DNA from 4 places in the Paenibacillus aurantiacus genome. Region 2 is predicted to be linked to each of the others. Evidence: riboswitches for the same ligand, from Rfam matches in the RefSeq annotation. Region 2 holds a riboswitch; each other region holds the start of a gene.

Region 1 (7,874 bases), on a different contig from region 2:
CGGAAGGGAATTGTACCCGAAGGTCCAAATCCGAAACCGTTCCCGCCGCCAATGCGTAATACTCTGTCTTGAGGCCTTGGTGCGGCATCCGGTCAATGAGGACGATGACGGTATCATCCGGAAGTTCGCCTTCGAGCAGCTCGTGTACGACGGTCAGCCCGCCGTATCCGCCGCCTAATACTACAAAACGTTTCATCTGAATCCCAACCTTTGTTTCAGCGATTGTGTGTAAACCTGGTGATACGCCGCAACATACGCGTAGTATGCGCGAATAAGGCGCATCCGATCACTCGTAGACCTTGACTTCGTTGTAGAAGGTGTCGCGCTCGACGGGAATGCGGCCCGCGCCTTTGACGAGCCAGATCAGATCTTCGCGCGTAATGCCTTCCGGCGTCAGCGCCCCGGCCGAGTGGCTGATCCGTTCCTTGACGATCGTGCCGTGGACGTCGTCCGCACCCATCGTGAGCGAGACTTGGGTCAGCTGGGTTCCGATGTTGATGAAATACGCTTTAATATGCTGGAAGTTATCGAGCATGAGACGGCTGATGGCGATCGTCTTCAAATCCTCGAACGCGGAATTGCGTCTGCGGATGCCGGCTTTCGGGCTGATCGGCTGCATGGACAACGGAATAAAGACGAGGAAACCGTTCGTCTCGTCCTGAAGCTCGCGTATTTGCGCCATATGGTCGATGCGGTCTTCGTGCTTCTCGACCGAACCGTACAGCATCGTCGTGTGCGTGCGCAGGCCAAGCTCGTGCGCGTTGCGGTGAACGTCCAGGTACTGGGAGACGTCTGCTTTGGTTACTTTCATTTTGCGGCGGTATTCGTCGGACAGAATCTCGGCGCCGCCGCCGGTCAAGCTCTTCAGGCCGACCTTCATCAGTTCCTGGAGCACTTCGCGGTAGCTGAGGCCGCTGATTCGGGAGAAGAAGTCGATCTCCGCTGCCGTATAGGCTTTCAGCGTCACGTCCGGGTAGCGTTCATGTAATGCTTTTAACGAATCCACATAATATTGAAACGGAACATGCGGGTTGTGGCCGCCGACGATGTGGAATTCGCGAACGCCGGGATGGATGTGCTGCTCGACGTACTCGATCATCTGCTCGCCGCTGAGGGTGTACGCTCCGGGCTGTCCTTCGTCCTTACGGAAGTTGCAGAAGGCGCAGTGGGCTTCGCAGACGTTCGTGAAGTAGAGGCTCATGTTCTCGATGAAGTATACCTTGCGGCCGTTCTTGCGCAGGTTGACTTCGTTGGCTAGCTGGCCGATCGTGAGCAGGTCGTCGGATTTGTACAGGAAAATGCCATCCTCGCGGGAGAGGCGTTCGCCAGCGCGTACTTTCTCGATAATAGCCTGCATCTGTTTGTCTTCTGTCGGTATTGCGACGTTCATGAAGGGTTCCTCCTTGTCCGCCGGGCGCTTCTGGTCCGGTCAATGGGTAATGTAGAGCGGGAAATGCTGCGCGCACGGGCGTTCTTCAGCCAAAGGGAGCAATAAATTCAACTATGTGAAAAAAATAACATACGCAGCCTGTTGATGCCGCATCCGATCGTCCGAGCAAAAGCTACCCCCTATTATAAACCTTCACTTCGGGGGGCGGCAACTACAAAAGTCGAACCATGCCGAACGCGCCAAGGCGGCATCGAGGCGGATGCGAGTCCCTTGAGTGATATCCGGAAGCGGTGTATACTATAAATTATAAAGCGCCGTTCGACCACCGGACCTGCCGAAGTCGCAGTCAGCTGCACGGGACGAACGCCGCAGTCAGGGAGGGAATACGAATGATTACCATTAGCGAAAGCGCAAATGAGAAAATAAAAGAAATGCTCGCGGCGGAAGAAACGCCGGATCTGTTCCTTCGTATCGGCGTCAAGGAAGGCGGCTGCAGCGGCTTCTCCTACGGCATGGGCTTCGACGACGAGCAGAAGGACGATGACAATGTCATGGAGTTTGCCGGGCTTAAAGTCGTCGTCGACGGCGAAAGCATCCGTTACTTGAACGGCCTTCAGATCGATTTCAAGGAATCGGCGATGGGGGGCGGATTCACCATCGAGAATCCGAACGCAACCGCGACATGCGGCTGCGGCTCCAGCTTCCGCACGGCCACGGCAGCCGGCAAACCAAGCGCGCCGGGCGAATGCTAATCCGCGATCAAGCGTCATGACGATAAGTCCCCTCTACGGTAGAATGCGCAGTTCGAACCGTGGCAGGGGGCTTTTTGCGCTGGGAATAAGCGGGCTTGGAGAGTGGGGAGGCGCTCGTAAAGGGAAGCTGAGGGGACGGGACATTGAGCGTCGATTGTTTGAAGGAGTGAGGAAAAGCCGCAGTCCCCGACTACGGCTTTTCCTTGGTCCATCCTATGCGATTAAGAGGACTCGAACAGCTCGAACGTGTGCTCCAGCGCATGGATGCTTCCGGCAAGCAGCACTTCCCGAAACAGATCGAATAGCGCGATCATGGATTAGCCGCGCCCCTTTCCGTCCGCCGCGGAAGCGGCGTCTTTGTCATAAGCGATAAGCACGATGTTCGGACTTGAGGCCGAGCGCAGATGCGCTTCGGTCTGCCTCAGTTCCTCCAGCTGCTCGTCGTTCAGTTGGGCGGGGCGGTATTCGTCGTTCATCATAATCCTCCTAGGAATAGTCGATAGCCTCCGCACGGCCGTGGTTAACAGGAAAAAAGAGCCCGCTACAGGGGCTCTCTTCCGACGGTGATACGTAGAATGAGACAACTTCTGCTGCACATCCGTTAGAAATCCGGTTACCTGATGGTAATGTGTCCCTCAGAATACTCTGCGGCACAACCCCTCGCTTCTATGCAAAATGTGTTACTTCCGTTTACCTCTTGTGAGTCCTTGCACTATGCCGTCCAATGGAACCACACCTCGCTTCTCACCGTCGATATTATCATGTCCGGGCAAGGGCGGTTCTATGCGGGATTGAGCCAAAGAAAAGACGAAGAGGCGGCAAAGCGCCAAGCCAATCGCTCGTCCGGTTATTGGGAGCTCGACGGATCAGCACAACCAACAGCTCAGCTCGACTTAGGGCGCAACGAAAAAAGAGCCCCTTAAGGGCTCTTCTCCGACGGTGATACGTAGAATGAGACAACTTCTGCTGCACATCCGTTAGAAATCCGGTTACCTAATGGCAATGTGTCCCTCAGAGATACTCTGCGGCACAACCCCTCGCTTCTATGCAAAATGTGTTACTTCCGTTTACCTCTAGTGAGTCCTTGCACTATGCCGTCCAATGGAACCACACCTCGCTTCTCACCGTCGAAATTATTATGTCCGGACAAGGGCGGTTCTATGCGGGAGGGAACGACTAAATGTTACAGAGTGACCCGGGTGTCGTAAGCAGCCGCGATGCCACCGCGCTCGCCTTCCGACGTGCGGTGCTCGGTCACGCGTTGGCAGTCAAACCTCGTGCGGCCTTGCGCGCAACGAAAAAAGAGCCCGTTTTAAGGGCTCTTTTCCGACGGTGATACGTAGAATGAGACAACTTCTGTTCACATCCGTTAGAAATCCGGTTACCTGATGGTAATGTGTCCCTCAGAATACTCTGCGGCACAACCCCTCGCTTCTATGCAAAATGTGTTTACTTCCGTGTACCTCTAGTGTTGTGTTCTTTCACCATTCGGCTCAATGGAACCACACCTCTCTTCTCACCGTCGATAATTAGAATGTCCCGAGTCGGTCGGTTGTATGCATGACGGAATGGATCTCAATGCGGCGTATTTATGCTTCAGGCCGGGCAGCTTATGGATCCACGGGCAATACGTCGGGAACGGGAACGAGAAGGGAAGGGAACGAAAAAAGAGCCCGTTTTAAGGGCTCTTCTCCGACGGCGATGCGTAGAATGAGACAACTTCTGTTTCACATCCGTTAGAAATCCGGTTTACCTGATGGTAACGTGTCCCTCAGAATGCTCTGCGGCACAACCCCTCGCTTCTATGCAAAATGTGTTTACTTCCGTTTACCTCGCGTGTCGAGTCCTTTCACCATTTGGCTCAATGGAACCACACCTCTCTTCACGCCGTCAAAAATAGGATGGCCGGATTGGGCGGAAGATATGCGCCGGGAAAGCGAAACGCTGCCGCAGGGCTCGTACCATTATTTTCATAGACAGATGATGGCAGGCTCTTGTATGATGGTCGAGACAATTGCATATCGGGAACAGGTGCCACGAGCGCGCAGCATGCGGGGAATGCATGATTCGCGCCGAGGCTTAATAGGGAAGTTCGGTGCAAAACCGACACGGACCCGCCACTGTAAGAAGCTTGTCTGCCGGCCGATCGAAGGCCGGGCGACAGGTGCGACGCAACCGAAGTCACTGGGAGACTGCCTCCCGGGAAGACCGCCGCCGCACCGCTTTAAGTCAGGAGACCTGCCTGTTTCAACAGCACTGTTAACCTACGCGGAATTAGGGTGGTGTTAGAGATCGGACAAGCAGGAACGATGCCTCCCTATGCGCATGCGCGCGGGGCGGCCGTTTGGATTCGTTTGTTAGCCACAGGCATTTCTAACACATTTTGTGTTGGGGATGCCTTTTTGTATTGTGCGGAAAATGGCATCTAAGCCAAGGAAGGAGCGGCGGGATCGCATGGAGAGGACAACGGGCAAGCTGCTGATCGTCGGGTTCGGCCCGGGCAGCTTCGAGCATATCACGAAACGGGCGAAGGAAGCGATTCAGGAGAGCGATATCGTCATCGGCTACAACACGTATGTGGATTTGATCCGCGGATTGTTGAGCGAGCAGCAGGTCGTGCGGACCGGGATGACCGAGGAGGTCAGCCGGGCGCAGGAAGCGGTGCGGCAGGCGGAAGCCGGGCGCGTGGTGGCGGTAATCTCAAGCGGAGATGCAGGGGTCTACGGCATGGCCGGCCTCGTGTACGAGGTGCTGATGGAGCGGGGGTGGCGGCGGGAGACGGGCGTCGCGGTAGAAATCATTCCAGGCATCTCGGCGATCAATTCGACGGCGTCGCTGCTTGGCGCGCCTGTCATGCACGATGCGTGCACGATCAGCTTGAGCGATCATTTGACGCCTTGGCGGGTGATCGAGCGGCGCGTCGAAGCGGCCGCCTCCGCGGATTTCGTCATCGCGCTGTATAATCCGCGCAGCGGGCGGCGGACGCGCCAGATCGTCGAGACGCAGCGGATCGTTCTCAAGTATCGTTCGCCGCAGACGCCGGTCGGTATCGTCAAAAGCGCGTACCGCGACCGGCAGGATGTCGTGATTACGACGCTCGGCGACATGCTGGAGCACGACATCGGGATGCTGACGACCGTTATCATCGGCAACTCGGCCACGAGCGTATATGAAGGTCTAATGATCACGCCACGCGGCTATCAGCGGAAGTACACGCTCGGCGCCGACGTGCAGCCGCTGCGCCCGCACGAGCGGCTGCGGACCGAAGCGGAGCCTTGGGCGCTGGAGACAGTCGGGGTTTTGAGCGAACAGGACGACTGGGGCCCGGTCGGAGTGTCGAGTGACGAGGAAGGCCTAGGAGCGGACGGGGAATTGGGCGAAGAGCCAACTTCGATTGCAGTCGGCGCGGCCGTTATCGGGACGGGAGAGACGGCAGCAGGACTGGCGGCTTCGAGGGGGGAGATAGCGGTCGATCGAATCGTTGGCCATTCGCTCGGGGAGAGAGCGCTTCGAACGGCCGCGGTTCCCTCGCCTAATTCACCGACTTCGTACATCTCCGCGGGCGAGACTTCACCGCTGTCTCTTGCGATGGAGGCGATTCGTCTTGTCGACGCAAGCCGAGGCGTCGAACGCGCGGAGCCTGATGCGATCGGCGCGGGGGCGGACATCGGAGCGCCGTTCCGGCAGGAAGCGATTTTCGAATTCGCGGTCGGCCCGGGGCTTGCGAACAAGAAGCTGAGCGCGGCCCAAATGACGCTGCTCGCCGAAATCGTCGGCGAAGCGGGCGAGCTGGAATATACGCCGCATCATCAGTTCATCGTTCGCCTGCGGACGGATGACCCGGCTGCGGCGACGGTCCGGCTGCGCGAGGCCGGGCTTGCGCTTGCGCCGGTCGGCGACGTCGTGCAGATTAAGGCGTGCGATTTTTGCGATATGGAGAAAGCGGAATCGGTGCCGTATTTGGAGCAGCTCGGCGCGGGACTTGGCGGCGCGAAAGTGCCCAAGGAGATGCGTATCGGCTTCAACGGCTGCGGGATGGCGTGCTATGGCGCGGTCAACGAGGATATCGGCATCGTGTTCAGACGGGGGAAGTTCGATCTGTTCTTGGGCGGGAAGACGGTTGGGCGCAACGCGCATGCCGCCCAGCCCGTCGCAGAAGGCATCGAACCGGACGCGCTCGTGCCGACGGTGGAGCGGATCGTGGCGCGCTTTCGGGAGGAAGGGCATCCGAACGAGCGGTTCCATAAGTTTTTCAAGCGGGTGAAAGAACTCGAGGGTTATAGGCAGCAGGACTTGCCCGTGTTCGCGATCGATAACGCGGTATGCGGCGACTGACGGCCGAAAGACCGTCAGGATTCTCAGGGGAAGAGGAGCGGACGAAAGATGGATGCAGTATTATTTGTTGGCCACGGCAGCCGGGATGCCGAAGGAAATGATGAGGTCAGGGCGTTCGTTAGTGCGATTGCGGATCGGCTGGAAGGGCTTCTAGTTGAGACATGCTTTCTCGAATTCGAGAAGCCGACGCTCGATCAAGGGCTTGACAAGTGCGCGGCGCTGGGCGCGAAGCGGGTGGCGGTGATTCCGATCACGCTGTTCTCTGCCGGCCACGCGAAGCTGCACATTCCGGCGGCGATCGACGAAGCGAGGGAGCGGCACGCAGGCGTGCAATTCATCTACGGCCGTCCGATCGGCGTGCATGATCAGGTGCTGGAGATTCTCGCCGCCAGGCTGCGAGAATCCGGACTTGATCCGGAAGCGGAGCTGCGCGATACGGCGGTGCTCGTCGTCGGGCGGGGCAGCAGCGATCCGGACGCGAATAGCGACTTGTTCAAAATCTCGCGGCTGTTCTGGGAGCGGCTGAAGGTCGGCTATGTCGAGACCGCCTTCATGGGCGTGACCGATCCGCTCGTAGAGGCTGGCGCGGAACGATGCCTGAAGCTGGGGGCGAAGCATGTCATCGTGCTGCCTTATTTCTTGTTCACCGGCGTGCTGATCAAGCGGATGGAGGATATGCTGGAGAGCCTGCAGGCGCGTTATCCCGAGCACGTCTTCACGCTCGCCCGGTATTTCGGCTTCCACCCGACCTTGCAGACGATATTGCTTGAACGGGCGCGCGAGGCGCTTGGTGAAGAAGTGAAGATGAACTGCGACATGTGCCAATACCGGCTTGCTGCGGCCGCGGAGCATAGGCATCACCACCACCATCATGACGATGATGGTCATCACCACGGACACCACGGACACGATCACGGGCATCACCACGAACATGATCATAATCACGAACATGATCACGAGCATCACCATCACGATCATCACGGACATGAGCATCACCGCATGCACGACCATGAACACCAGTATGTCCAAGGCAATCATGAGCATCACCACCATGACCATGATCATCACGGTCACGAGCATCGTCATGAATCCGATCATGAACAAAATCACGACCATGATCATCATCACGGCCGCGACGATGGTCGTCGTCATGATGATGAGCGCGGCCAACAGGCCCGCCCTGCCGCGCTCGCGTCGGAGGGACTGCTATGATCCTCATGCTGTGCGGGACGAGCGATGCGCGCGAGCTGGCGGTGCGGGTCCAAGCAAGCGGCTATGAGCCGCTCGCCTCGGTCGTGACGGAGAGCGCGGCCGCGAGCCTTGCGGCGGCAGGCCTCGCCGTGCGGACAGGCCGGCTGACCGCCGCCGAGATGGCGGCGCTTGTCCGGGAGAAGGGC
Region 2 (7,874 bases):
TCTCGAATGTCGCCATCTCCCGCACGATTCGCTGCGCCGCGTCGACGAAGTGGAACCCGAGCACCGCCCCGGTACCTTCGCCAAGTCGCATGTCCAAGTGGATCATCGGCGAAAGACCGATCGCAGCCAGCAATTGACCGTGGCCCTGTTCCTGCGACAGATGGGAACCGATCATGTAGGCCGCGGATGCTGGCGCGATGCGCGAAGCGACCAGCGCGGCCGCCGAGGAGATGAACCCGTCGATCAAGACCGGCAGGCGGCTAGCGGCCGCACCCAGAATGACGCCCGTCAAAGCCGCAATTTCAAGACCGCCCACCTTGGCGAGCGTACCGAGCGGGTCGCTCGCGTCCGGTGCGTTGACGGTCAGCGCGCGCTCGACGACGCCGACTTTATGAAGTCGGCGCGAGGCGTCGATGCCCGTGCCAAGACCGACTGCATCTTCGGCCGTCATGGAAGCGAGCGCCGCGCATAAGGCTGCGCTTGGCGTCGTGTTGCCGATGCCCATCTCGCCGGTCGCGAGCATCGCATACCCTTGCTCTGCCAGCTCGCTTGCCGTCTCGATACCGACCGCGATAGCCGCCAGCGCCTCTTCGCGCGACATCGCAGGACCTTGTGCAATATTATCCGTGCCTGGGCGCACCTTGCGCTGGACGAGCGACGGATGTTCGATCGCGGCCGCGACTCCAACATCGACGCAGACAACGTCCGCTCCGGCTTGCCGGGCGAGCACGTTGACGGCCGCGCCGCCAGCAAGGAAATTCAGCACCATCTGAGGCGTCACCTCGGACGGGAACGCGCTGACCCCCTCCGCGCAGACGCCATGATCGCCAGCCATCACCACGACGGCCCGCTTCGAGAGATCTGCGCCGAGCTCGCCCGTAATGCCCGCGATTTGTTTGACGATATCCTCCAGCTTGCCGAGGCTGCCTGGCGGCTTCGTCAGCGAATCCAATCGCGCTTGCGCCGCGCGGATGGACTCCGCGTCCAGCGGTCTGATCGCGTCTACCGTTCTATCCAACAATTGCTGCGTATCGCTCATGATTAACCAACCTCTCCTCTTCCCTTGACGAGTCTATTCGCCGGCCTTCGAGTGCAGCAGCAGCTGCGGAACGCCGCTAACCGGATGCCGAACGACGACCGAACGCGCGCCGTATACCCGCTCGACGAGCTCCGCGTTCACGACGGCCTCGGGCGGACCCGATGCCTCGATCCTCCCGTTACATAGGACGTACAGCTCCTCGCAATATTGAGCGGCCAAATTCAGATCGTGCAGCACCGCAACGACGGTAATCCCCTGCTCGCGCTGCCACTGCTTGACCGTATCGAGCAGCTGCATTTGATAGCCAATATCCAAATAGGTCGTCGGCTCATCGAGCAGCAGCAGCCGCGGCTCCTGGACCATAACCTTGGCCAGCGCCACCCGCTGCCGTTCTCCGCCGCTTAGCCGGTCGATCTGCCGATCGGCCAAACCTTCAAGCCCCGTCAGCGCCAGCACGCGCGCTAGCAGCGGGGCGGGGTCGCTGCGCTCCTCGCCCATCCAATTCTGGTACGGGAAGCGCCCCATCGCAACCACTTCCTTGACCGTGAAGCCGACGGACGCTAGTCCGCCCTGCTGCAGCACGGCCACATGTCTGGCCAGCTCCTTGCGCGTCCACTGCCCCGCCGGCTTGCCGGCAAGCAGCAGTTCCCCTTCCTCCGCCTTCGCCGTGCCCGCGATCAGGCTGAGCAGCGTCGACTTGCCAGCCCCATTCGGACCAATGATACCGTACATCCCTCCCGCTTGAAAGCGAAAAGAAACGTCCGACAAGACACGCTTGCCGTCCAGGCTCAAGCTTAAGCTTTTCCCTTCGATCATAACGCGCCTCCTTGCTGCATTTTGCGTCGATAGAGCAGGTACGCGAAGAAGGGCGCGCCGATGAACGCCGTCACGACGCCAAGCGGAATTTCCTTGGGACTAGCCACAGTGCGCGCGAGCGTATCCGCCCATAGCAGATAAATCCCGCCGCCGAGCGCCGAGAGCGGCACGATAAGCCGGTAGTCGGGACCTACGATCAGACGGATCAAATGCGGGATGACGAGCCCGACGAAACCGACGACACCCGCAACGGAGACGGCCACAGCCGTCAGCAGCGTCGAGACGATCAAGACGGTAAGCTTTGTCCGTTCGACCTCGATGCCCAGATGCGAAGCATGCCGTTCGCCGAACACGAACAAATTCAATGCCATCGAATAGCGGATCAACACAACCGCGCCGACGGCAAGGAACGGCAGCACGAGCTGCGCATGTTCCCATCCGCGCGCGCTGATGCTGCCCATGAGCCAGGCGTTGATTTCGTTGACGACGCCTTGCGACATCGACGACATTAACGTCACGACCGCACCGAGAAACGCCTGCACGATCACGCCTGCCAAAATGAGCGTCACGATGTTCATCGCCCCCCTCGCGCGCGCCAGCGCCACGACGACCCCGAGCGTGGCGATGCCCGTTACGAACGCAATGCCCGGAATGAGCCACATGCCTACCGTGAGATGATAGCCAAATAAAAGAATGAATGCCGCTCCGACGGAACACCCCGTCGCGACGCCCAGTGTGAACGGATCGGCAAGCGGGTTGCGCAGCACGCCCTGGAAGCCCGCGCCGGCAAGCGATAAGCAAGCCCCGACAAGGACGGCAAGCACGATGCGGGGCAGGCGGACTTGGGTGACGATCGCAATCGAGCTAGAGTCCGCCCCCCCGTCTCCGTCTGCGCCCATCACATAATGCAGCAGGATGCGCCATACCTCGGATAGCGGCAGTCTCGCCGATCCGATCGACAAACTAACGACGATAGATGCGGCAAGGAGGAGCATCGCTGCTCCTCCATACAGGTACAATTTGCGCCGCATTTACTTGACGAGATCCGGATGCAGCTTCTTCGCGACTTCGAGCAGGCCTTCCGCCAAGCGCGGACCTACGCGAACAAGCGGATCTTGATCGACTTCATACAGCTTTTTGTTCTGGATTGCGGCGATCGATCCCCAGCCCGGACGCTTCTCGATAGCGTCGAGTATTGGGTTCTTCTCGCCTTCTTTCACATTAATAGACGCGTAGACGATGACGTCCGGATTCTGCTCGATGACCTTCTCCGGATCGATCTCGTACCAGCTTGCCTGATCCGCGATATTCGTGCCGCCCGCGAGCGTGATGATCTCATCCAGGAACTCGCCTTTACCCACCGTCCAACCCGGAGAGAACTCGAGGTATACCTTCGGCTTGACCGCGTCCTTCACGGCATCCTGTACTTGCTGGCGCACATCCTTCATATGGTTTGCGACTTCCAGCGCCTCGCTTGGCTTGTTCATGATCGCGCCGATCTGGCCGATCTTGCTAATCACTTCGTCGTACGTCTTCGGATCGGTCGCCAGCACCGTCAGATTAAGGCCGCGCAGCTTCTCGACCGCCGGCGCGTTCATCGACGAGGAGGCCAGCACAAGGTCTGGCTTGAGCGCGACGATCGCCTCGATATTCGCTTCCATACCGCCGACCTTCGCCTTCGATGCCACTTCCGCCGGATAATTCGAATTGTCGTCCACGCCAACCACCGCATCGCCCGCTCCGATCGCGAACATGATCTCGGTTTCGCTCGGCACGAGCGTCACGACTTTCTCGGGCGCCTTCTCGAACGTAATCTGCGTGCCTGTCGCGTCGGTTACTGTAAGCGGGTATACCGGGGCCGCGTCCGCCGTTTCTCCCGCATTGCCCGCACCTGTCGTGGCGTTGCTTTCTGTGGCCGTGTTATTATTCGCAGCCGCGCCATTATTCTCGTTCTTGCCACCGCAAGCTGCCAGCACCGCCAGCAGCATTGCCGCTACTAGCAGCATCGCCAATCTGTAGCCGATCGTTCTGTTCATGCTGTCCCCACTCCTCGTTCTTGCCGATATTGCAATTGCAACAAAAAAAGCACTCCCAGGACCGTGCCGGAAGTGCTTGCTGCAGACTTTCGCGCGTTCAAAGACGTTCATCCGGCTCAGGCAGCCGGCATGCACCGTATCGATCGTCTAATCCAAGCTCCAACACTTCCCCAAGTCCACGTGGGCAGCGTGCTATTGAACAGGCAGGTCTCCTGACTCGAAAGCTTGCGCGCTGCCGTCTTCCCGGTCCGCTAGGCGGCCAGTGACGTCGATAGGCTTCACGTTGTCCGCAGAACGGCCAATAGCCGTACGTTAGACGCTTCCTTACAGTGGCGGGTCCGTGCCGGCGTTGCACCGGTCTTCCCTTTTAACCTCCGCGTCGGACGCAACACTATGCATTCCTCGCTTCGGCACCTGTTCCAACATATGCAATTGTTCGACTGTAACTATATCACTCGGAGAAAAGGCTTGTCTACCCTTTTCGGCCGCGGACGGTTAACGAGCACGCCCCATGGCAAGAACCCCGCAGGCATTCAGCCTGCGGGGTCCCGATGACAACGCCTCTTGGTTATCCTTGACCTGCGCCCGCCGTTATCTTCGCCGTCTCGGCTGCTCGGCTTCCTGCGAGCGGAAGCACGACCGTTACCGTCGTCCCTAGTCCGCTCTCGCTGGCGAACGACATCTCGCCATGGTGTGCTTGAACGATGCGGTTACAGATCATAAGGCCAAGCCCGGTTCCGCTGCTCTTGGTCGTATAGAACGGTCCGCCGAGTTTGTCGATCAGCTCGATCGGGATGCCAACCCCCTGATCTTTGATCAGAATCGTCACCTCGCCGTCGCGCAGCGCGCGCAGCTCGATCTCAATCCGTCCGCCGGCCGGCATCGCCTCGATTGCGTTCTTGAGCAAGTTGATGAACACCTGCTTGATTTGATTCTCGTCGCAATAGATACTTGTCTCCCCCGCTTCGCTCATATTGAGGCAAAGCTCGACGTTGTTCATGATCGCCTGCGTCTCGAGCAGCGTCATGACCGCATGGAAGATGCGGATGAGGTCGTAATGGCCGAACAGCTGATTCGCCTGCGGCTTAGCCAGCGCCATGAATTCCTGGACGATCTCGTTGATCCGGTCCAGCTCCGCAAGCATAATATCGAAGTAATCGTGATGCTTGTCGAACTTCTTCTTCAGCAGCTGCGAGAATCCCTTGAGCGATGCGAGCGGATTGCGGATCTCATGCGCGATGCCTGCGGCCATCTGACCGGCGACCGACAGCTTCTCGGAGTTGACGAGCGCCTCCTCGGCCCTTTTGCGCTCCCGAATGTCCCGGTACACGGTCTGCACGACGATCCGTCGCCCCAAGAAATTGTGGATGCGAATGCTGGACGCTTCGACGTCGATCGTCTCCCCGTCCAGGCCGATCAACTTGCTCTCCACGAAGTCGAGCGGATCATCGGACTGCATGACCTTCGAGACACGCTCCGCGGCGGCTAAACGGTCGTCCGGGTGCACGAGCGAGCCTACGCATTGATACAGCAGCTGTTCCTGCGTATCCGCTCCCAGCAGCTTCATCGCCGCATTATTAATATAGATAATGGTTTCGCCGTCCTGCACGATGATCGGCTCCGGCAAATATTTGATCAGCCGCTGATAACGCACGTCATTCTCGGTAGAGAAATCATCTGCCTGCTTCATGCTTGTCGTATCCATGAGCGTTCCCATGAGCGCGGGCTTGCCTCGATAGGTGATCATGTCCGCCTGCGTCTCGAAGTAGAATACGCTCCCATCCTTTCGCAGTCCCCGAATCCACTGCATCGTACTCCGCTCGCCGCTCAGCCGTCTGCGGGTCTCTTCGCGGAATTTCGTCATGTCTTCCGGGTGTACGAGCTCAGGCGCGGTTAACTGCAGCATTTCTTGCCGAGTGTAGCCAAACATCTCCGCGAGCCGACCGTTCACGTAGAGCAGCCGATCGTCGCTCGCCAAGAATACGCCCGTCAAGTAATTGTCAACTAATCCGTTAATATTGCTAGTCAAAATCGCATGAGGACTAAATAGCCCTCGTTGTTTTAATTGGGCGGCTTGCTGTCCGTTAAAAAAAGTGACACGACTTCTCATCGTCCATCCTCCGCTGTTTTGGGCAACCATGTTTATTACCATTCGCTGCCTTCTTGCCGAAAACCTTCGGCCCTTTTGGCTTATTTTGCCGCCAACGGCCACCGAAAGGCCCACTCGCCCATGTCGATAATGTGCGATTGGCGTCAAACACGGGCGTTCCTTGGCGACATTGGTTTGCATGGCTTTTTGCCGCGCTTAATCCGCGATCTTTCGTAGCTGACGGTTCAGCCGCAAAGCGTTGCCGACAACGGACACGGAGCTGAATGCCATCGCGGTGCCCGCCATCCACGGCTCCAGCCCGCCGAATGCGGCGAAAGGAATGACGCAAGCGTTGTATACGAAGGCGAAACCCAAGTTCTGCCGGATATTGCGTAGGGTTAGCCGGCTAATCGCGACCGCGTCGGCGATGCCGGTCAGCCTCGCGCGGATGAGCGCCATATGACCGGCTGCGAGCGCCGCATCGGTCCCGTTGCCCATGGCGATACCGACGTCCGCTGCAGCCAGCGCCGGCGCGTCGTTCCAGCCGTCGCCCGCCATCGCGGCACGACGGTTCTCACGCCGCAGCCGCTCGATCAGCATTTGCTTATCGGCCGGCAGCAGCGAGGCGTACACCCGCTCGATCCCCGCTTCCTGGGCAGCCGCCCAAGCGGGAGCCGGATGGTCGCCGGTTGCGAGGATCGGCTCGATGCCGGCCTTCCTCAGCCGCTGCACGGCGTCACGCGAGGTGCGCTTGATCGGGTCCACGAACGCCAGCGCGCCTGCCGCTTGGCCGCCCACGTAGACATAGAGCACGCTGCGGCCCGCCTGCTCCGAACGCCGGGCGAATGCTTCGATCGCAGCGGTCGGCACAAGCCCGCGCTCTTCGGCGAACACGGCGCTGCCCACCTCCACGCGACGACCGTCCACGACGGCTTCGACGCCCTTGCCGGCAATCTCGCGGAATTGCCTCTCGGCCGGCAGTTCCACCCCGGCTGCAGCCGCTTGCTCGAGCAGCGCCTGCCCGAACGGATGCTTCGCGCCTTGCTCCGCGGATGCGGCATCGCGCAGAAGCGCCCGCTTCGTCATTCCCGGCGCGAGCTGCATATCGACAAGCTGCGGTCTCCCTTCCGTCAAGGTGCCCGTCTTATCCAGGACGACCGTATCGAGTCCCGCCAAACGCTCGAGCACGCCGGCTTCTTTCATGACGATGCCCCGGCGCGCCAATCGTCCCGACGCGATGACGAGCGAGATCGGCGCAGCTAGCCCAAGCGCGCACGGACATGCCGCAAGCAGCACCGCCAGCGCGTGAAGCGAGGCATTGCCGAGATTGCCCGGATCCAGGAAGAGGAGCCAGATGAGCAGCGTCGCGGTCGCGAGCAGCAGCATCGCGGGCACGAAGATGGCGGAGAGCGCATCGACCCGGCGGCCGATCGACGATTTGGACGATTGCGCCTGCCTGGTCAGAGCGGCGATCCGGCTTAACATGGTGCCGTCGCCCACCGCTTGCGCGCGGACCGCAATCTCGCCGCCGACGACGATCGTGCCGGCGAAGACGGCATCCCCCTCGCCTTTGGCAGCTGGCATACTCTCGCCCGTCAGGAAGGATTCGTCGACCGAAGCTTGCCCGCGCACAACGATGCCGTCGGCCGCGAGCGGCTGCCCTTGCTCGGGCAGCATCGTCTCGGAGACGCGCAGCTCCTGTACGGGTATTTTCACTCTCGAGCCGCCGCGCAGCACCCATGTCTCCGTCAGCTGGAGCCGGCCAAGATGAATCGCGGCCTGCAGCGCCCGGTCAGAAATCGCCGCTTCGAGCCACTTGCCGAGCAGCACCGCGGTGATGACGACCGCCGACGTCTCGAAATAGAGCGGCCAGCCCGCAAGCATGGCGTAGTAG
Region 3 (7,874 bases), on a different contig from region 2:
CTGCGCGCCCACCAAGAGCGCGTTCAGCCCTTCGAGGAGGCGGGACGCAAACGCGGCGCCCCGCTAACGTTCGCTTTTACCGCCATTAACGTCGCGGTATGGCTGCTCATGACGTACTACGGCGGCTCTACGAATACGGCGACGCTTATCCGATTCGGCGCCAAATACGCGCCGCTCATCGATGAAGGCGAGTATTGGAGGCTCGTGACGCCGATCTTCCTTCATATCGGGGGTCTGCATCTGTGGTTCAATACCGTGTCGCTCCTCTCGCTCGGCGGCCGCATCGAACGCGTGCTGGGCTCAGGTACCTTCTTCCTGCTCTATATGATCGCGGGCATCGTGGGCAATGCGGCCAGCTATTGGTTCTCTCCTTCTATATCGGCCGGTGCTTCCGGAGCGATATTCGGGCTGATGGGCGCGTTGTTGTATTTAACGGTCAAAGAACCGGATACTTGGGGGGAAATGATGGGGATCTCGATCTACAGCGGTCTCATCATGAACGTCATCCTCGGTTTTGTCGTACCGGGCATCGATAACTACGCCCACTTCGGCGGTCTAATTGGCGGATATCTGTTCATGTCGGCAAGAAGCTTGTTGACCAACCGTAAGGCGCACGCCTAGTCATACGAGCAAACAAAAACGGACAACCATCTCTCCTCTTGGAGGAAGGGTTGTCCGTTTCATCTCGTGTCGCCTGGTAAGTGCATTAGATCGATTGACGCAGATGCTGCTCCGCTGCGTTCTCCTCTGCAAGAATGCGATACGCTTCGACTGCCCGGTAAGCCGCAAGCTGAAGCAGCTCTTCTTGATTGCGCACTTCGCGCAAATGAACCACTTTCTCATGGCATACGATATCCGTCTCGACGAATTCGCCGATCAGCATCTGCATCCGGAATCCATACATGGACACGTTCGCGTCGTCATGGCCGCGGAGTCGTTCCGCCACAGCTTTCATTTCATCGTGTTCTGCTTTGAAACGCCGATCATTCCGCCACGTGCCCGCAGCCTTCGTCTCGGTAATCTCCGACAACAGTCTCGTGTAAGCTGCCGCCTTGTCCAATAGAACGTTGATAGTCATCAACTCGTTCTTCTCCATCTTGTCGTTCTCCTCTCATTGTTAGAATATGGTTAGAAACTATCTAAGCCGGTCGCTTGCGCTAGTTTCTATTACAATAAATCATTGCAAGCATTATGTCAAGAAAGTTTACGCATTTGCGAATAATATGTTATTCCCATGTCAGGTAAATCGAATCTTGACAGTCCTTCCACTTCCTTGAGTCGTAAAATATGTCAAAAAACCTCCCCATCTTGTCGATTGGAGAGGTTTCATGTCAATTGTTCGTTGCGCAACTCGAGAATAATCCGAAAATAACCCGAAAAGCTACAGGTACACCGGCTTTACACAGACCGGCTTGGACACCGATACGGATTGTCCCGTCTCGCTCAGACGTCCCGTCTCCCGGTCTATGCGGAACGTAACGATGTTATTGTCGTCCCGGTTGGCGCACAGCAGATATTGTCCGCCTGGCGTCAGGGCGAAATGTCTCGGATGACCGCCGCCGGAAGCAATATGCTGCACGTGGGAGAGCTGCCCCGTTGCGCCGTCTACCGCGTACACGACCAAGCTGTCGTGACCGCGGTTCGAGCCGTACATGTAACGGCCGTCCTCCGATATCGCGATTTCGGCGGTCGTGTTCTCGCCATCGAACCCTTCGGCCGGAAGCGTGGATACCGTCTGGATCGGGGTCAGTCGGCCATCTTCCGCATCATAGGCGAAGGCGGCAACTGTCGAATCAACCTCGTTAATGACGTAAGCGAACGCGCCCGTCGGATGGAAAGCGAGATGGCGCGGCCCGGCGCCCGGGTTCGTCTCGGTCACATGCTTCTGCACGAGCTTGCCAGCCGCTTCATCGATCGCGTACGTGAAAATTTTGTCTAGGCCCAAGTCTTGAATGAGCACGAACTTCCCGTCCGGGCTAAAGAACGCCGAGTGCGGATGCGGGCGATCCTGCCGCTCCGGATGAACGCTTCGGCCTTCATGCTGACTAACGTCCAGCAGCTTACCGATCCGGCCGTTCTCTTCGATCTGAAGCAAGCCGGCCATGCCGCCGTGATAGCTGACGACGATCAAATATTTGCCGCTTGCGTCACGCTGGATATGGCAGGTCGGCGAAGCGACCGTCAACGTGCGGTTCAGCGGTTCGAATCGGCCGGTAGCCGGGTCGATCGCGAATGCCGCCCCTTCCCCGGCTTTGCCGCCGTCCGGCGATGTACCTTCCGAAATGGCATACAGCCGGTTGTTGGCCGCATCGACGTTCAGGAACGTTGGATTGCGGTAACCCGCAACCGCGTGGACGAGCGTCAGCGCCCCGGTCTCTTCATTTAACTTATACGAATAAATGCTGTTGTCTGCCGTTTCCGCGTAGGAACCGGCGAATACGATCAGTTGTTGCTCGGACAAAACAAGCGCCTCCTTATGTACCCAATTCGCTTACAAACCCGCATAAAATCGTACTAATCTTAGCATCAACGCCGTGTATTTGCAAAAAAAGAGCAGGCGATCGATTGGCAATCGAAGCGCCTGCCTAACCTAAGCCATGCCCTATGCAAGATGATGTCGAAGCCAATCTTCCAAATCAGACAGCGCTTTGGGCGCTAGGTGCCCATGACGTAGACGTTCCGGAATCGCGTCCCACAGATTCAGCACCGCAGGACGCGACAACCCCCAATCGCTTAACGCCGCTACACGAGCGAACACCTCTCCAGGCACCCCCGCCATGACGCACGCGCCGTCTTGGATGACGATGCAGTGATCCGCCCATTCGTAGGCCAAATTCATGTCATGCGTCGCCATAATCATCGTGACGCCTTCCGCGTCATGTATGCGTGCCAGTTCGTCTAACAATCTGCGCTCGGACGTCCGGTCGAGATAAGCGGTCGGTTCGTCCAACAGCAGAACTCGCGGTCGCATCACCATCACGCCTGCGAGCGCGACCCGCTTCTTCTGACCAAGACTTAGCGCATGGATTGGCGTATCTGCTGCATGCGTAAGACCCACCGCATTTATGGCTTCCCGAACGCGGTCTCGAATTTCCCCTTCCGGCACGCCTGCGTTGCGCAGGCCATAGGAGACATCCTCGCGCGGCGTATTCAGAATCAGCTGCTGCTCCGGATCTTGAAAGACAAGACCGATCTCCTCTCGGATGGCGCGCAAGCCGCGCCGATTGTCCGGATATGGCTGGCCGCGAAAGCGCATCGCGCCTTGATCGGGGCGCAGCAAGCCGAGCAGTTGAAGAAACAGCGTCGATTTGCCCGATCCGTTCCGTCCGAGCAGCGCCGTCTTCTTGGCCTGCGGTATCTGTAAGGTCAATTGATCGAGCGCCGGCTTGCGCCCTCCTGGATAAGTATACGAGACGCTCTCCGTCTCCAAGATGTTGTGTATCATGATAGCCATCCTCCAGGCAGCAGCAGTGCCGTCAACGTTATGATTGCGAGACCGATTAGGGCCTCGATGCGCAGCTTCGCGGGAACGTTCCCCGGTTCGCTTGGCGCTAGCCGCAGCTCGTCTTCGAAGCCGCGCGCGCGGAGCCCGCGCGTCCAATTGTCGTAGCGGGACATCGTCCGCCCGAACAGCCGGGCCGCGAGCGTCGCCGTGTCGGCGATTCGGCTCCTCACGCCATGATGGCCACCCCTCGCCCGTTGAGCCGTGTATAGCTCGGACGCCGTCTGGAGCAAGGCGAAGAGAAACCGGTACATGATCTGCATGATCTCCAGCAGCAGCATGGGTACGCGAAGCTTACGCAGCACCTGGAATAAATCCGCCATCGGCGTGGTCAGTATGAGGAAGAGGAAGCAGCTTGAACATGCGAGCACGCGAAACAAGAGCCTTACCGCGAGATGCATGCTATCTTCGGTCACTGCCAGCTGCCATCCGCCCAACTCGAGCCGGACGTTCGCCGCGACAGCCATCTTCGCGCCTTCCGGGATCGCCTCGATCATAAGAGCCGGCAGACTAAGCAGATAGAATCCAAGGACGCTCCCGAGCGACACAGCATAGAATTTCGCGCTGATCCCCGCTCGCGGTACCGTCCAGACGTACAACCACGCGATGATGGCCGCCTGCACCGCCGGACCGGTCAAGTAAGCGAGCAGCAGGAGCGAAGCGGCGAAACCACCCTTGGCTGTCGCCGGCAGGCTTCTTAACCGATTGCCGTAGGAGTAGCTGTCGATCTGCTTCAAGATCACGGTTGTTTTCTCGTCGCTTTGCCTCTGAACAAGCCGATGACATAACCGATGAAGCCCGCGCCGAGCGCCGCTTGCAGCGCGAACAGCATGCTCTCGGTCTCGCCCGGCGGCGATAACAGCGAGGAGAACCACGGCTTGTAGGTTGGATCGACGACCGCGATCAATTCTTCGGCTTCCCCATCCGCGCCCCCGAATTCCCCTTTGACGAAAGCCAGGGGCAGCACGGCCAACAGGATGACCGCGAGGATGATCAGCGTATTGCGATAACGTTTAAACATGCGTCGTGGCTCCTTTCATTCTGCGCTGCAGCTGCCGGAACTCGTCCGCTCCATAGGCTTGCAGCCAATTCCAGACGAGCACGGTCAGCAGACCTTCGCTGATCGCAAGCGGAATTTGGGTGACGGCGAAGACGCCGCCGAATTTCATAAGCGATGCGGCGAATCCCCCGCTAGCTGAAGGGAATGCGAGCGCGAGCTGCGCCGATGTGACGATATACGTGGCCAGGTCGGCAAGCGCCGCGGCGAAGAATATTGCCAGCTTCTGCTTGCCTGTGGTCCGCATCAGCCACACATAGACCGCGTAACCGGCCATCGGGCCTGCGACGGCCATCGAGAATGCGTTCGCGCCGAGCGTCGTCAGTCCGCCGTGGGCAAGCAGCACCGCCTGGAAGAGCAGGACGATCGTCCCTAACACGCTCATCGGCAGCGGTCCGAACATGACGGCGCCAAGCCCCGTCCCGGTCGGATGCGAGCTGCTGCCTGTGACGGAAGGCAGCTTCAGCGCCGATAGCACGAACGTGAAGGCGCCTGCAAGGCCGAGCATGATTTTGAGCTCTGGCGCTTCCTTCGTCACCTTTCGCAGAGAACGAATTCCGAGCATAAAGAACGGGATGAAGACTACCCACCAGAAGATCGCCCATCCGACAGGCAGGAAGCCCTCCATGATGTGCATGGCGTATGCGGACTGCGGTTCATTGATCCATAAGTACAGCGCCATCGCCGCTACCACCGCCAACGTCCCCGCCCATTTTCTTTTTTTCATTGCTGCCAATCCCTTCTGTTAAATGTTGCACGCCGCTCGGACATGCAAAAAAAGGCGCCTCTCCCCTTCGTCATGCAGGGGAAAGACGCCCGTATGTACGCCCTTGGTTACCATCCGGTTGCTCGTCTAACACCTCCCTATCTCCCGTAGGTAAAGCAGTGTCGTTGAAACAGGCAGGTCTCCTGGCTACCGGCATCATCGTCGTCAGCCGCCTTCCCGGTTGCACCCAGTGGCGATTATGCGCTTTCGACTCCTCCGTAACAGTGGCGGGACCGCGTCGGCTTTGCACCGAACTTCCCTATTAAGCCGGAATGGCAGCCTGCATCGGCCGCTTTCCAGCACCTGTTTCCGTTATTCGATTATATCCGCACGCGGAATCAAACCTATGAACATAGTAAACGGTTGCCGCGTTTTGCGCAACAACCGTTTTGGATGGCGCCTCTCAGTGGAAGGATTGCCAGAATGGGCGATCCTTGGCTAATATCCCGTTGATCTGCGCGAACGGAATCGTGAACGTCGGGAAGCCTGCCGCGTAGGGTCCGATTTCGTAAGGCGCGAAATACAGATGCAGCGCCGTCTCCGAGACATAGAACGGCTGGTCTGGCGCGATCCCTTTGTACGTGTCCGGGAATACGTAGTCGTACTGCGGGTCTTCCTTGATTTGTTGGCCGACGATATCGCTGAGCACCTTCACGTAATCGCTGCCGGGCTTGAACAAGTCCTTCAATTCGTAGAACCCCCCGGTTGTCACATCGACATGCGGGTACAGCAGCGTAGGCATGCCGTGCGCCGCGCCGAACGGATAGTTGTAGCCGGACAGCTCGAGGACGAGCAGATTTTTGCGGAACATGGAGATCTGGAAGTCGCCGGTATACGAAGCTTCCAGCTGCTGATCCGCCGGGACCGGCTTCACCTGAGACAGCTCCTTGAGCTTGGTATTGACATTCTGCTGCGTATTCGGATTCGACATTCCTTCGAGCTGCGGGTAATAGACGAGGTAATCTTTGTTCGGGCTATATTTCACCTCGCGCACCCGGTACGGATCGCGCAGCGGAATGATGCTGTTCTGCCGCCAGACATTCTGCCCATCCTTCGTCCAATACGACAGCCGCTGGTCCACGTTCGCCGCGATCAGGCCATCCTCGAGCGTTAAGATGCCGCTTCCTTTGATACGCGGATAACCCGGCGCCGCCTTGCCCGTCCGATCGATGAAATACGTGTGCGTGCGGTCATAGACCGAAGCCAGCCCTTGCTTGAAATCCTGCGGATCGAAATAGACGTAATCGCTTAGACGAACGCCATTCGTCGCGGCGATCGCGTATTTGGAACCGCGGTACGGCTCGTTCTCGTCGATCGCCTGCCCAAGTGCCAGACGCTTCTCGCCGAGCTGCCGGATATCGTTATAGCCCGGCTGGACGACGTATTGACCTTTCTTGTCGATGACGCCATACACCGACTTGTAATCCTCGCCCGTATTGACGACGGCCAACCCGTCTTGGAAAGGCTGGGCAAACGTATACGCGGGCGGAATGACGACCCTGCCCTTCTCATCGATATATCCATAAGGGCCGCCTGCTTCCTGCTGGAAGGCAAGCAGGCCGTCGCCTGGCGGACCTACGAATGGATAATGGAATACGGCAACCTCGGTCCCATCAGGCCGAATAACCGCATATTCGCCTTCTTTCGTCTTCACGAGCGCACGGTCGCGCTGGAAGTCGTCCGCCTCCATGAAGCGGGCCGGAATGACTTCGTCTCCCCGTCCGTCAATGTAACCATACCGCGAGCTGCCATCTTGATCTTGGACATAGAAGACCGCCCTGTTATCGTGCAAATTCCCCAGGAAGGAATAAGCGCGCTTCGTCACGATCTTCCCTGAAGCGTTCATCAGCTTAAAGCCTTCCTTGTCGATAACGACCGCGTGACCTTCGTTGAAATCGCTGATCGAATCATAAATCGGCTCTACAACGAAGCGGCCTGTTGTGTCGATCAGCCCGGTCCCGCGTTCCGTCCCGGCGGCCGCGAGTCGATTCGGACCGAAAGAAGCGGCAGATCGGAAACGAGGCGGCAGAACCATTTTGCCTGAGCGGTCGATGTACCCCCAACGAATTCCGTTCAAGGTCTTGAGCGAAGCGGGGAACAGCGCTTCCGCTCTGGTAGCGACACTTCGGCCATGTTGCAACTTGCCCGCGATCTCCCGCTGCAGACGCTCCAGCTCTTCCCGCGACGGATACGGATGCGGAAAATCCAATGCCCGGCGAGCGGATGACAGTGCCGCCTGCGGCAATCCCGCTCGAAGCTGAGCATCAGCCAGATAATACCAATAGAATGCGTAATCAGGATGAAGCCGAACCATATGCTCATAATAACCCGTCACCTTGCGAAAGTAAGCCGCCTCTACGTCGGGTGCCGGCACGATGTCGCCGCCATGCCAGCGCAGCACCTCCACGCGATAGGCTTCGCCCGTGTCATGCAGCCAGAGAACCAGTTCCGACTGTCCGTCTCGACCGCTCGAACCGAGCAGATCGAGCACCTCGATATAACTGTACGTTAACGGTTCTTTCAGCACGCTTCGCAATCCGCCGGGCTCC
Region 4 (7,874 bases), on a different contig from region 2:
CCTACCGAAGCGCCTTCCTTGGTCGTAGGTGTACGGGTCGACGAGTCCAAATCGATGAATGCCGCAGGAAGGCTGGAAGCTGCGAGGCTTGCCGCCATCGCGATTTATGAATTCTGCATGCTGTGCGACATTCCCGTCATCATCGCGGGGGATACAGCGGACCTCTCGCGGCTGGAACAGATGTCCATCTATTCGTACGCGGATTTCGCGAAGCCTGATCCGAATGACCGGTATCGGTTAATGGGCATACGCGCTAGAGGCAACAATCGGGATGGCATGGCGCTGCGGATCATGGCCGATCGGCTGGCCGCCGCTCCCGGTCAGACCAAGCTGCTCATCAGCATTAGCGATGGTCAGCCCAAAGCGATGGAGGCTTATACCGGCGAGGCCGCTCTTCTGGACATCCAGCAGACGATCGGGGAATATGAACGCAAAGGCGTGCGCTTCTTAGCGGCGGCCATTGGCGACGATAAAGAAATCATTAACCGGATTTATGGCGATGGCCGATATTTGGATATGGCGGATCTATCGCGATTCCCGGCGGAGATGGTCCGTTGTATCGCCCGTTATTTGTGAACAGATGCTTAGGAGCCGCTTAACCGCGGCTTTTTTGTTTTTGGCGATGTTCCGTCTAATGCCGATCGTTGACCGCAAATCAGGTATTGACCTGGAGGCGTCTCCAGCCCTTAGAATAAGGGTAATCCAGGAGCAGGAAGTGGAGGCGATTGCATGTATTCGATCGGGCGAGCAGCCGAATTGACGGGATTCAGCATCGATACGCTCAGATATTACGAGAAGATCGGCTTGAGCAGACCGCCCGAGAGAGGGCCGGGAGGCTTAAGGGCGTATAGCGAGGAAGACGTGCGGTTGCTTGCATCGCTGCACTGCTTGAAGAAGACAGGGTTGTCGCTAGAAGAGATGAAGGCGTTCCTGCAAGAAGGGCGATGCTTCGCGAATGTTCCTTTGCCGCTAAGCGCCGAAGATCGGGAAGTCATTACGAGCCGAGCGCAGATTCTCACGGAGCATCTGGTTAGAATGGAAGCGCAGCATGCAGCCCTCGCGAACATAATTGGACAGACAAGAGAGAAGCTGGATTTCTACAACGGCATCATGGAGAGGGAGTCGGTGACAAAATGAAAATCGCCTCGATTGGTTCTGGGAACATGGGCGGAACATTAGGCAGACGTTGGGCAGCCCTCGGTCATCATGTGATGTTCGGTACGCGGGATCCGCATAGCGAGAAGATAAAGCGCTTGCTGCAGGATACAGGCGCACACGCGCAGGCGGGCACGATCAAGGAAGCGGCTGCGTTCGGCGAGGTAATCCTGCTCGCTGTGCTGCCCGATGATGTCGAGCGTGTGCTGGCTGAGGCGGGCGATCTGGAAGGCAAGATCCTCATTAACTGCACCAACCGTTACGATGGCGCGTCAGCGGACGCGGAAGTGCGGCGTCTTGCCCGGAATGCGCGCGTCGTCCGCGCTTTCCACACGCTGCCGTGGGAAGTGCTTGCGAATCCGCATTATGAAGGTGGACGCGCCACGGCTTTCATAAGCGGGGATGACCCCGCGGCAGTGGCAGTCGTCGCCCAATTGGCGGCGGAGATCGGACTCGATCCGGTTGACGTCGGCGGCCAGGACGCGATGGCGAAGGTAGAGATGGCGATCGGGACGATATGGGGCGCGCTAGCACCCAAGTTCGGGCGAGAATATAGCCTTAGCGTGTTAAGACGTTAGTTCCGTGAGTGAGAAGAAGCCCTCTCGAAGTTTTATTCCATGCATCAGTTATTATTCCCCAGGGAAAGATGCGGTAATCTATATATGCAGAAAGCAGGATCGGGAATACCCAATCCTGCTTTCTGGGATGTGAAATCACTAGTGGACTAAACTTTCCATATCCGGCTGCAGTTTATTCCGCAGAAAATACAGCATGGCAGCGCCAACCAGGAATGCGACGGCATCCGCAATGACGAGCGACCAGACTACCCCGTGGAAACCATTCAAGCGATTGGCGATATAAAGGACAGGAATCAGCGTAATGCCTTGAATAACGGACATAATAAACGCGGCAGTGCCTTGCGCGGTTGCTTGGAAAATCCCCGTAAACAAGGTGGTCATGCCCGTAATGAACAAGGATAAGAATGTCACATGCAGAATGTAGCTGCCCATTTCAATCAACTGCGCGTCATTCGTAAATAAGCCAATTAGATGGTCGGAGATCAGATAGACGATGACGCCAAACATGACGGCTAACGCTACAATCGTCTTGATCGTGAATCCAATGGTTTGCTTCATGCGCAATTTATTCGCGGTGAAAGAGAAGGCAATTAACGGCACGACTCCCTCGCATAACCCCATCAGAATAAACTCAGGAAACTGCAATAGACGGGATGAAATTCCGAAAGCCGCTACAGATTGATCCCCATATTGGACAAGATAATGGTTTAAGATGAGCGACATGGCGCCTAAGAAGATGCTCATAACAAACACGGGTACCCCGATTTTGAATACATTGCCCATTATATCCTTATTCGCCTTAAACCATTTGATGGAGACCGTCAAGAATTGGCTCTTATATCTCATATGGAAGGCGAAGTATACACTCGCTGCCAAGTTGGCAATGACCGTAGCAGACGCAACGCCGATCACGCCCCAATGGAAGACAAAGATGGCGAGCGCATCGAGAATAATGTTCACGACCACGCTCAGTATCATGCCGATCATCGACGTGATAGCTGCGCCTTCCGAGCGTACGATATTCTCCAGCGTGAAGAATAGGACGACGAATGGCGAACCGATAAGCATAATCGTGACATAGTCTTTCGTGAATCCGAAGGAATCAGGCGTTGCCCCCAAGCTATCGACGATTGAATCGATCAAGGGGAGACCCACGGCCATCACGATAAGACCGAGCGCTAAACTGCTGTAAAAGGCGAATGAAGATACATGTTTAACATTCTCATACTTCTTCTCTCCGAGCAGGCGGGAGATGAATGTACCGCTGCCCATACCAATCAAGTTACCAAGCGCCATGATGACCGCGAATAAAGGTAAGGTAAGCGCAAGTGCAGTTAACATGGCGGTATTGTGGAGCGTGCCAAGGAAATAGGCATTCAAGATTGCATAGATGACGCTCATTGACGTGCCTAGCATCATCGGAACAGCGAAATATGCTACTGCTTTTGCGATTGGGGCTTTTTTAAAATAATGTAGGTTTTCTGCGTCCATGTGGGTCACTACTTTCTGGATGAATTTGTCGTCCCTCTAACAGTGTTAGGTTGTGCCTTACAGTGTTAGATGATATCATGAACCTAGAAGCATGTAAAGCACAAACTTACACTGTTAGATAAAAGGGCGGATACGGATGAAAAAACAGCAGCCTCAGATTTCGGAGGATAAAATTCTTGAAGCTTCGTGGGAACTTCTCGGGGAAGAGGGGATTGAGAAATTCAGCATGCGGCGGCTGGCCGACCGGCTGGGGATTCAGGCGCCGTCTCTGTATTGGTACTTCAAGAGCAAGCATAATCTTTATCAGCGCCTCGCCAACCAGGTGTCGAAAATCATTGTGGAGGAGTTCCACTCCGAAGGAGACTGGAAGGAGCAGTTGACCGGACTTGCGGTAACGGTGCGAAGCGTGCTCGGCCGGTATCCCTGCTCCACGCAGCTCATGATGATGACGCTGCCCCACGAGCCGGACATCATTCGGTTCACGAACCGCTTGCTGCTCTGCATGGAATCGACGCCGCTTGAGCAGGAGCAGAAGTTTCAAGCGACGCTTACGCTGTTGAACTACGTGTTCTACTTTGTTCTGGACGCTTATGAGCATCAGCGCAATGTGACCGCGATCGTGAAGGAGCAGGGAGAGCTTCCGAGCGGAGAGATGACCCGCCTTCTGGACGCCATGAGCGAGGCGGATGCAGGAATGTTTCGGCGCATGTACAAGAGCGGGACTTTCGAGTTGATGGGGTCTGATCGGGCATTTGAGTTCGGATTGAAGCTGATTCTATTGGGGATCGAGCAGGTGATTGAGGAGCAGGGGAAGTAGAAGTCGGACGAATGGGCGGCAAGACGATCGTGGATTGCGGCACCATGGCCAGTACGGGAATAACAGAGACAGGCTGAGAGCAGTTGTCTCAGCCTGTTTCTGATTATCCTGATCTCTTGAGGCTCACAAGCATGGACAGACTGACAAGCGGTAACGTAGAAGAAGTGTTGCCTTCCTGCGTCGGTCAATGCCAAGCGTTATGGTGGTCCATTTCATGTGAAGGATTACCTTTCAAATGACTCTCGAACATATCAATAATCGTCAAGAAATGCTCGGCTTCCCGGTATACATGATCGGCTAGCAAAGGATGTATGATGCTCTTGATCCGACAAGCTTCAATAAGATCTCGAGCGGTCTTCTTGAAATCACGCAAGCTCTCCACCGAGACGCGATTCTGATCAAGAAATTGACTCAGTAAAGGCTGCGTCTGCGATTGAGGGCGCATGGAGCTTAAGTCCTGCGCTTGCCACAGCAGCGTGTCAAAATCATGGCTGAATTCACGTGCCTGCTCGACTAATTTTCGTTCGGACGGGTCAAGCAAATGGCCAATGAATTTGGCGTGATCAGCCATAATTTTTAGGAAGAATACATTCTCATCGATAATGGCGTCCGCGAGCGGCTCTAGCTGTCCATTATTAAGCTCTGATAGACGATTTCTGAAGTAATTGGCTTCTCTGCTAACGTGATCGACGAGAAGCGGGAAATTATTGGCGCCAGGAAGCTTACAAGATAGGATTAGCCCGAGTACCTTACGCTTGAAAACCCATATATGCGATACCGCATTGTGTACTTCCATGTTGAAGGCTCTGATCTGGTTGGGGTCCGTCTGAATCGTGAACGCATGCGATTGCGCTTCGATATGCTCAAAAATAGAATAAAACTTGTTTGCTTCTTGAATGAGTTGAGTATCTTCGCAACGAAACCCCAGTTTCAGGAAGAGGGAATGTTCCTTCATGATACGTGACCAGAACCTGATTTCTTCAAGCGAACGCGCTACAAAGGCATTCAACTTCACTCACTCCTCTATTCTCGACTCTTGAATGGTATGTTTAGGTCGATTTGTCCAATGACACGATATTGGAAATAACATTGCGTATCGGCTGTTGTGTTCGCTAGAACGGTCGACTATGATAGGGGAGTAATGGATTTACTCTAATTGCATATTCGGGAACAGGTGTCTGATCGGCCAACATGCTTGCCGGTCAGACTTAATAGGGAAGTTCGGTGCAATGCCGACGCGGTCCCGCCACTGTAACGGAGGAGCAGGCAGCTCGATCCAGCCACTGATCAACTCTGATCGGGAAGGCTGCTGCCATGCGATGATTCCGGAGCCAGGAGACCTGCCTGTTCTGACAGCACTATTGTACCTACGAGAGATAGGGAGTGTTAGATGAATCGTCATCCTATCAAATGATGAAAGCGTCTTTCCCTATGCTTATTTCACGGGGAAGGACGCCTTTTTTTGTTGGCAGAAGAGATATAGGTAGTGCTAATCCACGAGAGTCGAAGGAGCAGGAAACAACATGGGAACTTGGGATTTGTCGAGAACGAAGCATCATGTGTTGATATGCAATGGGGGAAGCTGCTCGCGTCAACAGGCGGACGAAGTTACGCATGCAATCCGAGCAGAGATCGCGCATCACGCAGCGGAAGATCGGATTCATACCACGCGCACAAAATGTAATGGCCGCTGCGAGGACGCTTGTGTCGTCATCGTGTATCCCGAAGGAACTTGGTACAAGAATATGACGCCCGAGAGCGGGAAACAGCTTGTAAGCGAGCATCTGCTGCAGGGTGAACCGCTCCAGGATCAATTGACTTACGCCTATCATACTGATCGTTTTATACCTACGGGCCAAGGATCGAAAGGGATATTGCGGAATCCATAATGTATTTTTTTTGCTCCACATAGCCCAGTCGAGTCATCCGGCATCCAATCCCCATGCGCTATAGTTATCGAAGATTCGATATCTGCGCGAGAGGTGATGTTGATTCATGAGTGCCGGGGAAACAAAAAGAGTATCGAAAGGGTTAAGCAAAACGATTTACCAGTCCGTATGGCGATGGCATTTTTATGCTGGCGTTATTTTTGCTCCATTCTTAATTATTCTGGCATTCAGCGGCGCGGTCTACTTGTTCAAACCGCAAATCGAAGGTTATCTGTACAAGGACATGCTGGTCGTTCGCGAAGTAGGCAGTCAGCGTCTAACGTCGGCACAGATCATCGAGAAGGTGCAAGCCGACAATCCTAATTTGAAGGTATCCTCCATTACGTTAACGGATGCGAAGAACGCAAGCTATCCGATGTCCGTCAATCTGAACGGGACGCCGACCACGATGTATGTGGATCCATACAGCGGGGAAGCGCTCGGTACGCTAGACACGGACAAGACATTCGCATCGTTCTTCAAGAAGCTTCACAGCGAGCTCGTCGTTGGGGGTACCATCGCCAATCGTCTTGTGGAGCTGGCCGCATGCTGGGCCGTCATCTTGTTAACAACCGGTCTGTACTTGTGGTGGCCGCGCAACAAATCTTCCATCTGGGGAACGATTCTTCCACGACTAAGCAAGCCCGGCAGCCGGCTATTCTGGCGTGATCTTCATGCGGTGCCCGCCTTCTGGATCTCGTTGCTGCTAATCGTTATTATCGCAGGCGGGCTGCCTTGGTCTGGCATTATGGGACCACAGATCGACCGGCTCGCCAATTCGACGAATACCAATACGCCTCCTTATGCTTACAGCTTCGGCGCGAAGCCGTCATCCGTCACGGTCGCCAAAGATGCGGCTGAGGATTTGCCTTGGGCAGCCGAGAATCTGCCGCTTCCCCAGTCTGCAATTGGTGGATATATCACGTTAACCTCGGATGAGATCGCCGGGATCGCGGATGCGAAGAACGTAGCGAAGCCCTACACGATCACGCTGCCCAAAGGCGAAACCGGAGTATTTACCGTATCGACCTCGCATGTCAAACCAGGGAACAATGCCACGCTGCATCTCGATCAATATAGCGGCGCCGTGTTAACCGACGTTCGTTTCGCGGATTATGGCATCATGGCCCAAGCCATTACATACGGCATCGCCTTCCATGAAGGCCGACTGTTCGGACTCGCGAACCAACTGCTTGGCTTGTTAGCTTGCGTGGGCCTTATCTTGACCGCGGCCAGCTCGTATGTGATGTGGAGGAAACGCAAACCGGACGGTAAGCTGGGAGCGCCGAATCGGCACGATAACAAGAAGGTGACGATCGGCGTTACGCTAATCATGCTCGTATGCGGGATCGTCATGCCGCTGGTAGGGATATCGATCCTCGTCGTCCTGGTGCTAGACGCGTTGATCATTCATAGGGTGAAACCATTGCGCCACTGGTTTTCTGTATAGGGGGGATTATTAGTGTCGACATATACGTTACGGCGGTTCGCTTCGCTGGGCAGCATGCTGCTTCTGTCCGTTCTTCTATTCGGCTGCACAGCGAATATTCCCGAATTGGACGAATCCGGATTGCCTTCGCACCTCACGGTAAAATTGCAGCTGCCGAAGCAGCTTGAGGTCGGTGCGGATAGCGACTTCTCCGTCGAAGTGTTCAAAGGCGGGGAGCCGGTGGGAGGTGCTGCTCAAGCCGACTTCGTGTTCTGGCCGGAAGGGCAACGGGATGCGGCCGTTACCGTCAAGGCCGCTGAAACTTCGCCAGGTGTCTATTCGGTATCGCACCGTATTCAAGAAGAGGGGATCTATTACGTTCAATCCCTCATAGACACCAATGGCGATAAAGTGTTACCCACCAAACGCATTGCCGTTGGTGCTAAAGCGGTGGAGCAGCTAATCGCAATGGAAAA

Evidence for each region. A riboswitch is a leader RNA that binds a small molecule or an ion and turns the genes downstream of it on or off. The one in region 2 is predicted to bind cobalamin.
Region 1: another riboswitch for cobalamin. It lies ahead of cobJ (precorrin-3B C(17)-methyltransferase); the one in region 2 lies ahead of ACFFSY_RS27945 (ABC transporter substrate-binding protein).
Region 3: another riboswitch for cobalamin. It lies ahead of ACFFSY_RS21595 (energy-coupling factor ABC transporter permease); the one in region 2 lies ahead of ACFFSY_RS27945 (ABC transporter substrate-binding protein).
Region 4: another riboswitch for cobalamin. It lies ahead of ACFFSY_RS22645 ((2Fe-2S) ferredoxin domain-containing protein); the one in region 2 lies ahead of ACFFSY_RS27945 (ABC transporter substrate-binding protein).

The regions. Positions count from the first base shown of each region.
Region 1 covers NZ_JBHMDO010000027.1:38,207-46,080, forward strand. The annotation lists gene ACFFSY_RS16935 (NAD(P)/FAD-dependent oxidoreductase) at 1-196, opposite strand, end outside; gene mqnE (aminofutalosine synthase MqnE) at 287-1,390, opposite strand; gene erpA (iron-sulfur cluster insertion protein ErpA) at 1,780-2,142, shown strand; gene ACFFSY_RS16950 (hypothetical protein) at 2,460-2,621, opposite strand; cobalamin riboswitch at 4,155-4,402, shown strand; gene cobJ (precorrin-3B C(17)-methyltransferase) at 4,597-6,477, shown strand; gene ACFFSY_RS16960 (sirohydrochlorin chelatase) at 6,526-7,689, shown strand; gene cobK (precorrin-6A reductase) at 7,686-7,874, shown strand, end outside.
Region 2 covers NZ_JBHMDO010000044.1:224,164-232,037, reverse strand. The annotation lists gene cobT (nicotinate-nucleotide--dimethylbenzimidazole phosphoribosyltransferase) at 1-1,039, opposite strand, end outside; gene ACFFSY_RS27955 (heme ABC transporter ATP-binding protein) at 1,073-1,855, opposite strand; gene ACFFSY_RS27950 (FecCD family ABC transporter permease) at 1,852-2,886, opposite strand; gene ACFFSY_RS27945 (ABC transporter substrate-binding protein) at 2,887-3,891, opposite strand; cobalamin riboswitch at 4,077-4,324, opposite strand; gene ACFFSY_RS27940 (PAS domain S-box protein) at 4,460-6,001, opposite strand; gene ACFFSY_RS27935 (heavy metal translocating P-type ATPase) at 6,197-7,874, opposite strand, start outside.
Region 3 covers NZ_JBHMDO010000034.1:37,108-44,981, reverse strand. The annotation lists gene ACFFSY_RS21625 (rhomboid family intramembrane serine protease) at 1-621, shown strand, start outside; gene ACFFSY_RS21620 (hypothetical protein) at 707-1,096, opposite strand; gene ACFFSY_RS21615 (lactonase family protein) at 1,382-2,461, opposite strand; gene ACFFSY_RS21610 (energy-coupling factor ABC transporter ATP-binding protein) at 2,603-3,445, opposite strand; gene cbiQ (cobalt ECF transporter T component CbiQ) at 3,442-4,245, opposite strand; gene ACFFSY_RS21600 (cobalt ECF transporter S component CbiN) at 4,242-4,523, opposite strand; gene ACFFSY_RS21595 (energy-coupling factor ABC transporter permease) at 4,516-5,286, opposite strand; cobalamin riboswitch at 5,442-5,647, opposite strand; gene ACFFSY_RS21590 (WG repeat-containing protein) at 5,729-7,874, opposite strand, start outside.
Region 4 covers NZ_JBHMDO010000034.1:256,319-264,192, reverse strand. The annotation lists gene ACFFSY_RS22675 (vWA domain-containing protein) at 1-576, shown strand, start outside; gene ACFFSY_RS22670 (MerR family transcriptional regulator) at 730-1,137, shown strand; gene ACFFSY_RS22665 (NADPH-dependent F420 reductase) at 1,134-1,733, shown strand; gene ACFFSY_RS22660 (MATE family efflux transporter) at 1,872-3,224, opposite strand; gene ACFFSY_RS22655 (TetR/AcrR family transcriptional regulator) at 3,361-4,041, shown strand; gene ACFFSY_RS22650 (DUF2935 domain-containing protein) at 4,226-5,050, opposite strand; cobalamin riboswitch at 5,197-5,403, shown strand; gene ACFFSY_RS22645 ((2Fe-2S) ferredoxin domain-containing protein) at 5,565-5,930, shown strand; gene ACFFSY_RS22640 (PepSY-associated TM helix domain-containing protein) at 6,037-7,419, shown strand; gene ACFFSY_RS22635 (FixH family protein) at 7,432-7,874, shown strand, end outside.